Linked DNA regions of Arenibacter algicola. Each later gene encodes a partner of the first gene's protein in a complex. Links are inferred from orthologs where the notes say so. Each region holds a gene or a part of one and is shown in the gene's direction. Other genes may lie near its edges. The genes, in order: pheS and pheT.

What was found.
Region 2: the proteins of pheS (region 1) and pheT are in contact, whole or in part, in a crystal structure (PDB 6P24), measured with the Escherichia coli proteins. The link is inferred for Arenibacter algicola from one-to-one orthologs.

The regions. Positions count from the first base shown.
Region 1 is NZ_JPOO01000003.1:2,514,538-2,517,805, forward strand. The notes cover bases 81-3,011. They hold pheS (phenylalanine--tRNA ligase subunit alpha), read left to right. Parts: upstream 81-1,001; coding sequence 1,002-2,021; downstream 2,022-3,011. Other genes in these bases: U735_RS0121355 (SulP family inorganic anion transporter), read left to right, coding at 81-923; U735_RS0121365 (hypothetical protein), read left to right, coding at 2,168-2,569; U735_RS0121370 (GbsR/MarR family transcriptional regulator), read left to right, coding at 2,664-3,011. Also shown: more of U735_RS0121355, read left to right, coding at 1-80; more of U735_RS0121370, read left to right, coding at 3,012-3,167; U735_RS0121375 (efflux RND transporter periplasmic adaptor subunit), read left to right, coding at 3,164-3,268.
Region 2 is NZ_JPOO01000003.1:940,516-943,888, forward strand. What follows is about bases 234-3,269. They hold pheT (phenylalanine--tRNA ligase subunit beta), read left to right. Parts: upstream 234-556; coding sequence 557-2,983; downstream 2,984-3,269. Other genes in these bases: U735_RS0114300 (peroxiredoxin family protein), read right to left, coding at 234-344; U735_RS0114310 (fasciclin domain-containing protein), read right to left, coding at 2,975-3,269. Outside these bases: more of U735_RS0114300, read right to left, coding at 1-233; more of U735_RS0114310, read right to left, coding at 3,270-3,373.

The DNA.
Region 1 (3,268 bases):
CTCTCTTGACCTCTGTAGTAGCCGATAACATGACCAAAACAAAACACCAACCCAACAAAGAGCTTGTAGGTCAGGGTATAGGTAACAGTGTAGCAGCTATTTTTGGGGGTATTCCAGGAGCTGGCGCCACCATTCGTACGGTAGTAAATATAAACGCTGGAGGTAAAACCAAACTATCGGGTATGGTTGCGGGTGTACTGCTTTTAATAATTCTTTTAGGCCTAGGCCCAGTTGCATCTCAAATACCTGCAGCTGTACTTGCCGGTATATTGGTTACTGTAGGTATAGGCGTTATGGACTATAAAGGCTTAAAAGCCATTCCAAGCTTACCAAAAGACGTGAGCGTTGGTCCAATAAAGTTAAGTTCTGAAGTTATCATAATGCTTGTTGTACTTGTTCTTTCTTCTGTATGGAATTTGGTTTATGCAGTAGGTGTTGGTCTGGTAATTGCTTCACTAATGTTCATGAAAAAAATGGGAGATCTAACCGCTGAAAGGTCAGATGTAAAAACCCTGGAACATGAAAAAGGGTGGGCAGATGAAGCCAATTTTCCGAAACATTTAAAGGAAAAAGTTTTTATTAAGCACATCAAAGGTCCACTATTCTTTGGTTCCACAAGTGAATTTCAAGTATTGGCTGACCAAATTCCAAGATCGGCTTCAACGGTTATTATCCGAATGGACCGTATGCAGTATATGGATCAATCCGGACTCTATACTTTAGAAGATGTACTTATAGATTTACTTAATTCCAACATCGAGGTATTATTGGTAGATGTACTGGATCAGCCACGTTACATGATGGAGCGTGTAGATCTAATACCCGATTTGATACCAAAAGAACGTATTTTTGACACCTTCGATGAATGTATAAAGTACTTGGACAAAAAGAATAATTTTAAGAAGGTGGAAGCTTCAGCGTAGGTTCTACGCCAATTTATGATGAAATATGTAGTCGGTAATGCCGTAAATATCTTAAATTTGCGGCATTAGCCGAACAGCATGATCGATACCATAAAAAAGCACATTACCGAGGTAGAAAATTTTTCTTCTACCGATATAGAGGCCATAGAGGCCTTCCGTATTAAATACCTAGGAAAGAAAGGATTGTTCAATCATTTTTTTTCAGATTTTAAGAACGTTCCGAACGAGCAAAAAAAAGAGTTTGGAAAAACTGTCAATTTACTCAAAACCGTTGCTACCGAAAAGGTAAATGCCTTAAAGGAAGCCCTTGAAAACAAGAAAGAGGAAAAAGGGATTTATGGCGATTTAACAAGACCCGGAGAACCTTTGGGACTTGGAACACGCCATCCAATATCGATAGTCAAAAATCAGATTATAGACATCTTTTCGCGCATTGGCTTCAATGTCTCGGAAGGTCCGGAAATAGAGGATGATTGGCATAATTTTACCGCTTTGAACCTTCCGGAATACCATCCGGCAAGGGATATGCAGGACACCTTTTTTATACAAACCGATCCGGATATTTTATTGCGTACCCATACCTCATCGGTACAAGTGCGCTATATGGAAAACAACAAACCCCCTATAAGGACCATTTCTCCAGGCAGGGTTTATAGGAACGAAGCAATATCCGCACGTTCCCATTGCTTCTTTCATCAAGTGGAAGGGCTCTATATAGATAAGGACGTTTCTTTTGCGGATTTAAAGCAAACGCTACAATTTTTTACTACCGAATTGTTCGGAAAATCTAAAATAAGGCTTAGGCCTTCCTACTTCCCATTTACCGAGCCCAGTGCCGAAGTAGATGTTTATTGGGGGTTGGAAACCGAAACGGATTATAAAATGACCAAAGGAACTGGGTGGTTGGAAATCATGGGCTGTGGTATGGTAGACCCCAATGTACTTACCAATTGCGGCATAGATGCCAATGAATACTCCGGTTTCGCTTTTGGTATGGGGATAGATAGAATTGCGCTTTTGTTACATCAAATATCGGATATTCGACTATTGAGCGAAAATGATATGCGCTTTTTGGAGCAGTTTAAGAGTGCTTTCTAATGCTAAACCCGGAATTCCAACAAATGATGTGACAATCACATAATAGGGTACACAATTTGGACAAGAGGTCCACAATTAGAATGTAGTATTAACATAATTTCACCAACCACTATAGTCGGTAAAATTCTGAATTATTCTCTCTACAATTGAAAAAAGATATAGAAATTCCTATTGCGAAAAATGTACATGTCGCCATTATACATGAATGGAACGATGAATTCTTGGAAAAAAATTGGAATGCCTACCTTATCAACGACCGGGATTCCAAGATTGAAGCTGTCATAGCTGTTTCCAACGGCTATGAAGGAGACCGGAAAACTTCCACCATGAGACATGGACTAGGAGACATTCCGGCCAAAAGCTTTCGCAAAATAGAAATACTCCAAGAAGATATACTGGCTTTTAACAATGAATTCTTTGTTACTTTTTTCGCCGATGACAAACTTTACGAGAAACGCTTCCTCTTTGAAAAATACTCCATAAGCGAATCCAATCTAGGTCCTGTCCCCGTTATGGAATTGGAGGGTATTATGCCAAATAATATTTAAAACACCTACATTTTCGCATTAACAAAATATTAACCCCTTATTGGTTCGGTTTTTACCGAACCAATTGTACATTTACCAAAAATTTTCATCTATAGTGGAACAAAACTCCGAAATAAAGCAACTTACAGAAGAATTAGGCGTTTATTTTGAAAAAAACAAACAGTTATCTCCCTTGTCAGCCAGAATATTTTCCATGTTGATTCTTACTGAAAAAGATGGATTGGGCTTTGATGAGCTTGTAGATGGCTTGGATTCCTGCAAAAGCTCCGTATCTACCAATTTACAGCTTTTACAAACCCAGGGAAGAGTGGTATATTTTACCAAACCTGGAGATCGTAAACGTTACTTTAAAATTGCCCCCAATGACATTTATGTACAATTGGACAAAAAGATAGCGCAATGGGAAAAAGAAAAAAACATCCATCTTAAAGTTCATAATTTCAAGAGAAAGCTATATCAAGAAAAGGATATTCCCAAGGAAAAAAACCGCGGTCTTGAATACACCAAAAATTACGCCTTATTTATAGACGATTTTATTAAAAACCTCATTCAACTTAAAGAAAACCTTCAAAAAACATTTAATTCCGATACCCTATGAAAAAAATATTTTTTCTGATTGCGCCAGTAATGTGCCTTGTTTTATTCGTCAATTGTGGCGAAGACAAGACCGCTCAACAACCACCGGCGGCGCTGCCCTTT
Region 2 (3,373 bases), 1.6 Mb from region 1 along the record:
TTAAAGGGCAAAACCCTTTCTTCATTTTCTTTAATAAATTTTCCTTTTATCTCTTTGTCCGTAAATTTTCCTGCCAAGTATCCTTCAAAAACCGGCAATCTAATGACCACAGAATCTTTCATCACCTTTATTTCGTCAATAAAAATAGTTTCATCGGCGTTGTACAATTCAATTGTGTTTGCTCCACTTGCGGTGTTCTTAAGGTTAAAATTGAAAGGTAAAAGTTGATGGTCACCTACTTCCAATTGGGCCAACCAAATGCCTTCTTCCAATACAATAGCATTAGAATCTTTACAGCTATTGAACAGTGTAAATAGAAAAAATATGAAGAAAATGTGCTTCATTTTTAAATTATAATTAAGTTGAGAGGGAACCTCTCTTAGGGGGGATTTTTGGCCAAATTCACATAATGATCGAGTGAATTGAAAAGAATGTTGGAAAAAACATAAAGTTAAGTAACAAAAATTTTTGGATATTAAAAAATAAAACATTCAATCAAATACGTATTGAATGTCTTCTAGCATTGTTTTATATTTGAGGTCTTTAAAAAAACTCGATGAAAATATCTTACAACTGGTTGAAGCAGTTCTTGAAAATTGACTGGGATTCCAATAGGACAGCTGAATTATTAACTGACTTGGGCCTAGAGGTTGAGGGTATTTCTCCTTTTGAATCTGTTAAAGGAGGATTGAGAGGAATTGTGGTTGGTGAAGTTTTAACCTGTGTAAAACATCCTAACGCCGATAAATTAAAATTGACCACTGTAAATATAGGTCTTGAAGCTCCTTTACAAATTGTCTGTGGCGCACCCAACGTAGAGGCCGGACAGAAGGTACCCGTGGCCACCATAGGAACAACCCTATACACTGGGGAAGGAGAAGCCTGGGTCATAAAAAAAGGAAAGATTCGTGGAGAGGAAAGCCATGGCATGATCTGTGCCGAAGATGAGCTTGGATTGGGCGAAAGCCACGACGGAATTATGATACTCCCTGATAGCTTAAAGGTTGGAACACCCTGTTCCGAAGTTTTCGAGGTTGAAGTGGATGAGGTCTTTGAAATTGGGTTGACCCCAAACAGGGCCGATGCCATGAGCCACTTTGGAGTTGCCAGGGATTTAAAAGCCGGATTTAAGCAAAAGGATATCCTTAAGGAACTGATTACCCCCCCTGTGACCAATTTCAATATTGTAAACAGATCATTAAAAATTGATGTTGAGGTAATCAAAAGCGAACTGGCTCCAAGATATTGTGGAATAACCATAAGCAATCTAATTGTGCAACCATCACCGGACTGGTTGAAAAACAGATTAAGATCTATAGGAATTACCCCAAAGAACAATGTAGTGGACGCTACCAATTATGTGTTGCACGAATTGGGGCAGCCCTTGCATGCCTTTGATGCTGCAAAGATCAAGGGAAACAAAATAGTGGTCAAAACACTTCCCAAAGGAACCAAATTTACCACTTTGGACGGGGTTCAGCGCACATTGAGCGATGATGATCTTATGATCTGCGATACCGAAAAGCCCCTGTGTATAGCCGGAGTCCTTGGCGGGCAAAATTCCGGGGTTACCGAAAGTACCAGTAGTATATTCCTGGAAAGTGCCTTCTTTAATCCAGTATCCGTAAGAAAAACTGCCAAAAGACACAGTATTAATACAGACGCTTCCTTCCGATTTGAAAGGGGGATAGATATAGATAATGTTGAATATTGCCTAAAACGGGCTGCTCTCCTTATCCACGAAATTGCAGGGGGAGATATTACTTCGGACATTGTAGATATTTATCCTAAAAAGAAGGACGACTACCACGTGTTTTTGACTTTCGACAAAATTAACAAGCTTATAGGCCAGGAACTACCTAAGGACACCATAAAATCCATTCTGGCATCATTGGATATAAAGGTTAAAAATGTTACTGAATCCGGACTGGGGTTATCAATTCCATTTTACCGTGTGGATGTACAGCGTGAGGTAGATGTTATTGAAGAAATTCTTCGTGTTTTTGGCTATAATAATGTAGAGTTCAAAGAAAAACTGAACGCTTCCATTGCCCCTACTTCCAAATTTGAGGATTATAAGATCCAAAACATTATAGGTAATTTTTTAGCTTCAAAAGGATTTAATGAAATATTGGCCAATAGCTTAACTTCCCCTGCCTATAATAAATTATCGGAAGATATTAGGGAAGAGCAAACTATTAGTATGTTAAACCCCCTTAGTACCGATCTATCGGTAATGAGGCAATCTATGTTGTTTTCAGGTTTAGAGGCCATTGCCCACAACAGCAATAGGCAAATGCACAACCTCAAAATATTCGAGTTTGGAAAGACCTATCATCAATATCAGACCCAGAGAGAGGAGAAAAAGCACCTAAGCATTCTTGTGACCGGGAACAGACTGGAAGATACTTGGACTACACCTCCAAAAAAGGCAGATTTCTTTTACCTTAAAGCTATTGTGGAAAATCTCTTGAATAGATTGGGACTTACCCATCTTATTTCCCAACCTGCTTCCAGTGATATTCTATCTGAGGGGATTTCCTTGTTATTGGCCAATAAGGCAATGGTTAGTATTGGAGTGGTAAAGAAATCCATTTTAAAGGAATTTGATATTAAGGAAGAGGTTCTATATGCGGATTTTGACTGGGACTATATTTTGGAAGCCATTGTGAACAGCAAAATTATTTATAAAGAGATTCCAAAATATCCCGAAGTAACGAGAGACTACGCCCTTTTAGTGGACGAGCAGGTAAGTTTTAAGCAGATTTACGACATCGCACTTCAGACCGAACGGAAATTTTTAACCAATGTAAACCTTTTTGATGTGTACAATGGTGAAAATTTGCCCGAAGGCAAAAAGTCCTATGCCGTAAGCTACACCTTGCAAGATGAAAACGGCACCTTGACCGACAAGCAGATAGATAAGATAATGAACAAGCTTTTACAGCGTTATGAAAGCGAATTAGGAGCAGAATTACGGTAAATTTGTCGCTGAAAGGGCATTGGGCAATATAACACTGTCTATCTCATGGATAATCCCATTGCATTGATTGGCATCGGCACTGGTTATTTTGGCCCTATTTCCAGCCTTGTCCGTAAGTACAATATCCAATCCGTCCATGGAAGCGAAAATTTTATCACCCTGTACAGTTGTAAAACTAGCTTTTCCATTCCCGTTGCACAAAGCCTTTAAAATTTTGGAGGCCGTTATGTTGCCAGCAACAATGTGATAGGTTAAAAGTGAAAAGAGCTCCTTTTTATTTTCAGGTAATAATAATTCCTTCAAGTTTACTTTGGAGAGTTTTCTAAAAGCCATATCAGAGGGCGCAAAAACAGTAAACGGACCATCCTCGTTCAATATCTTGTCCAAATT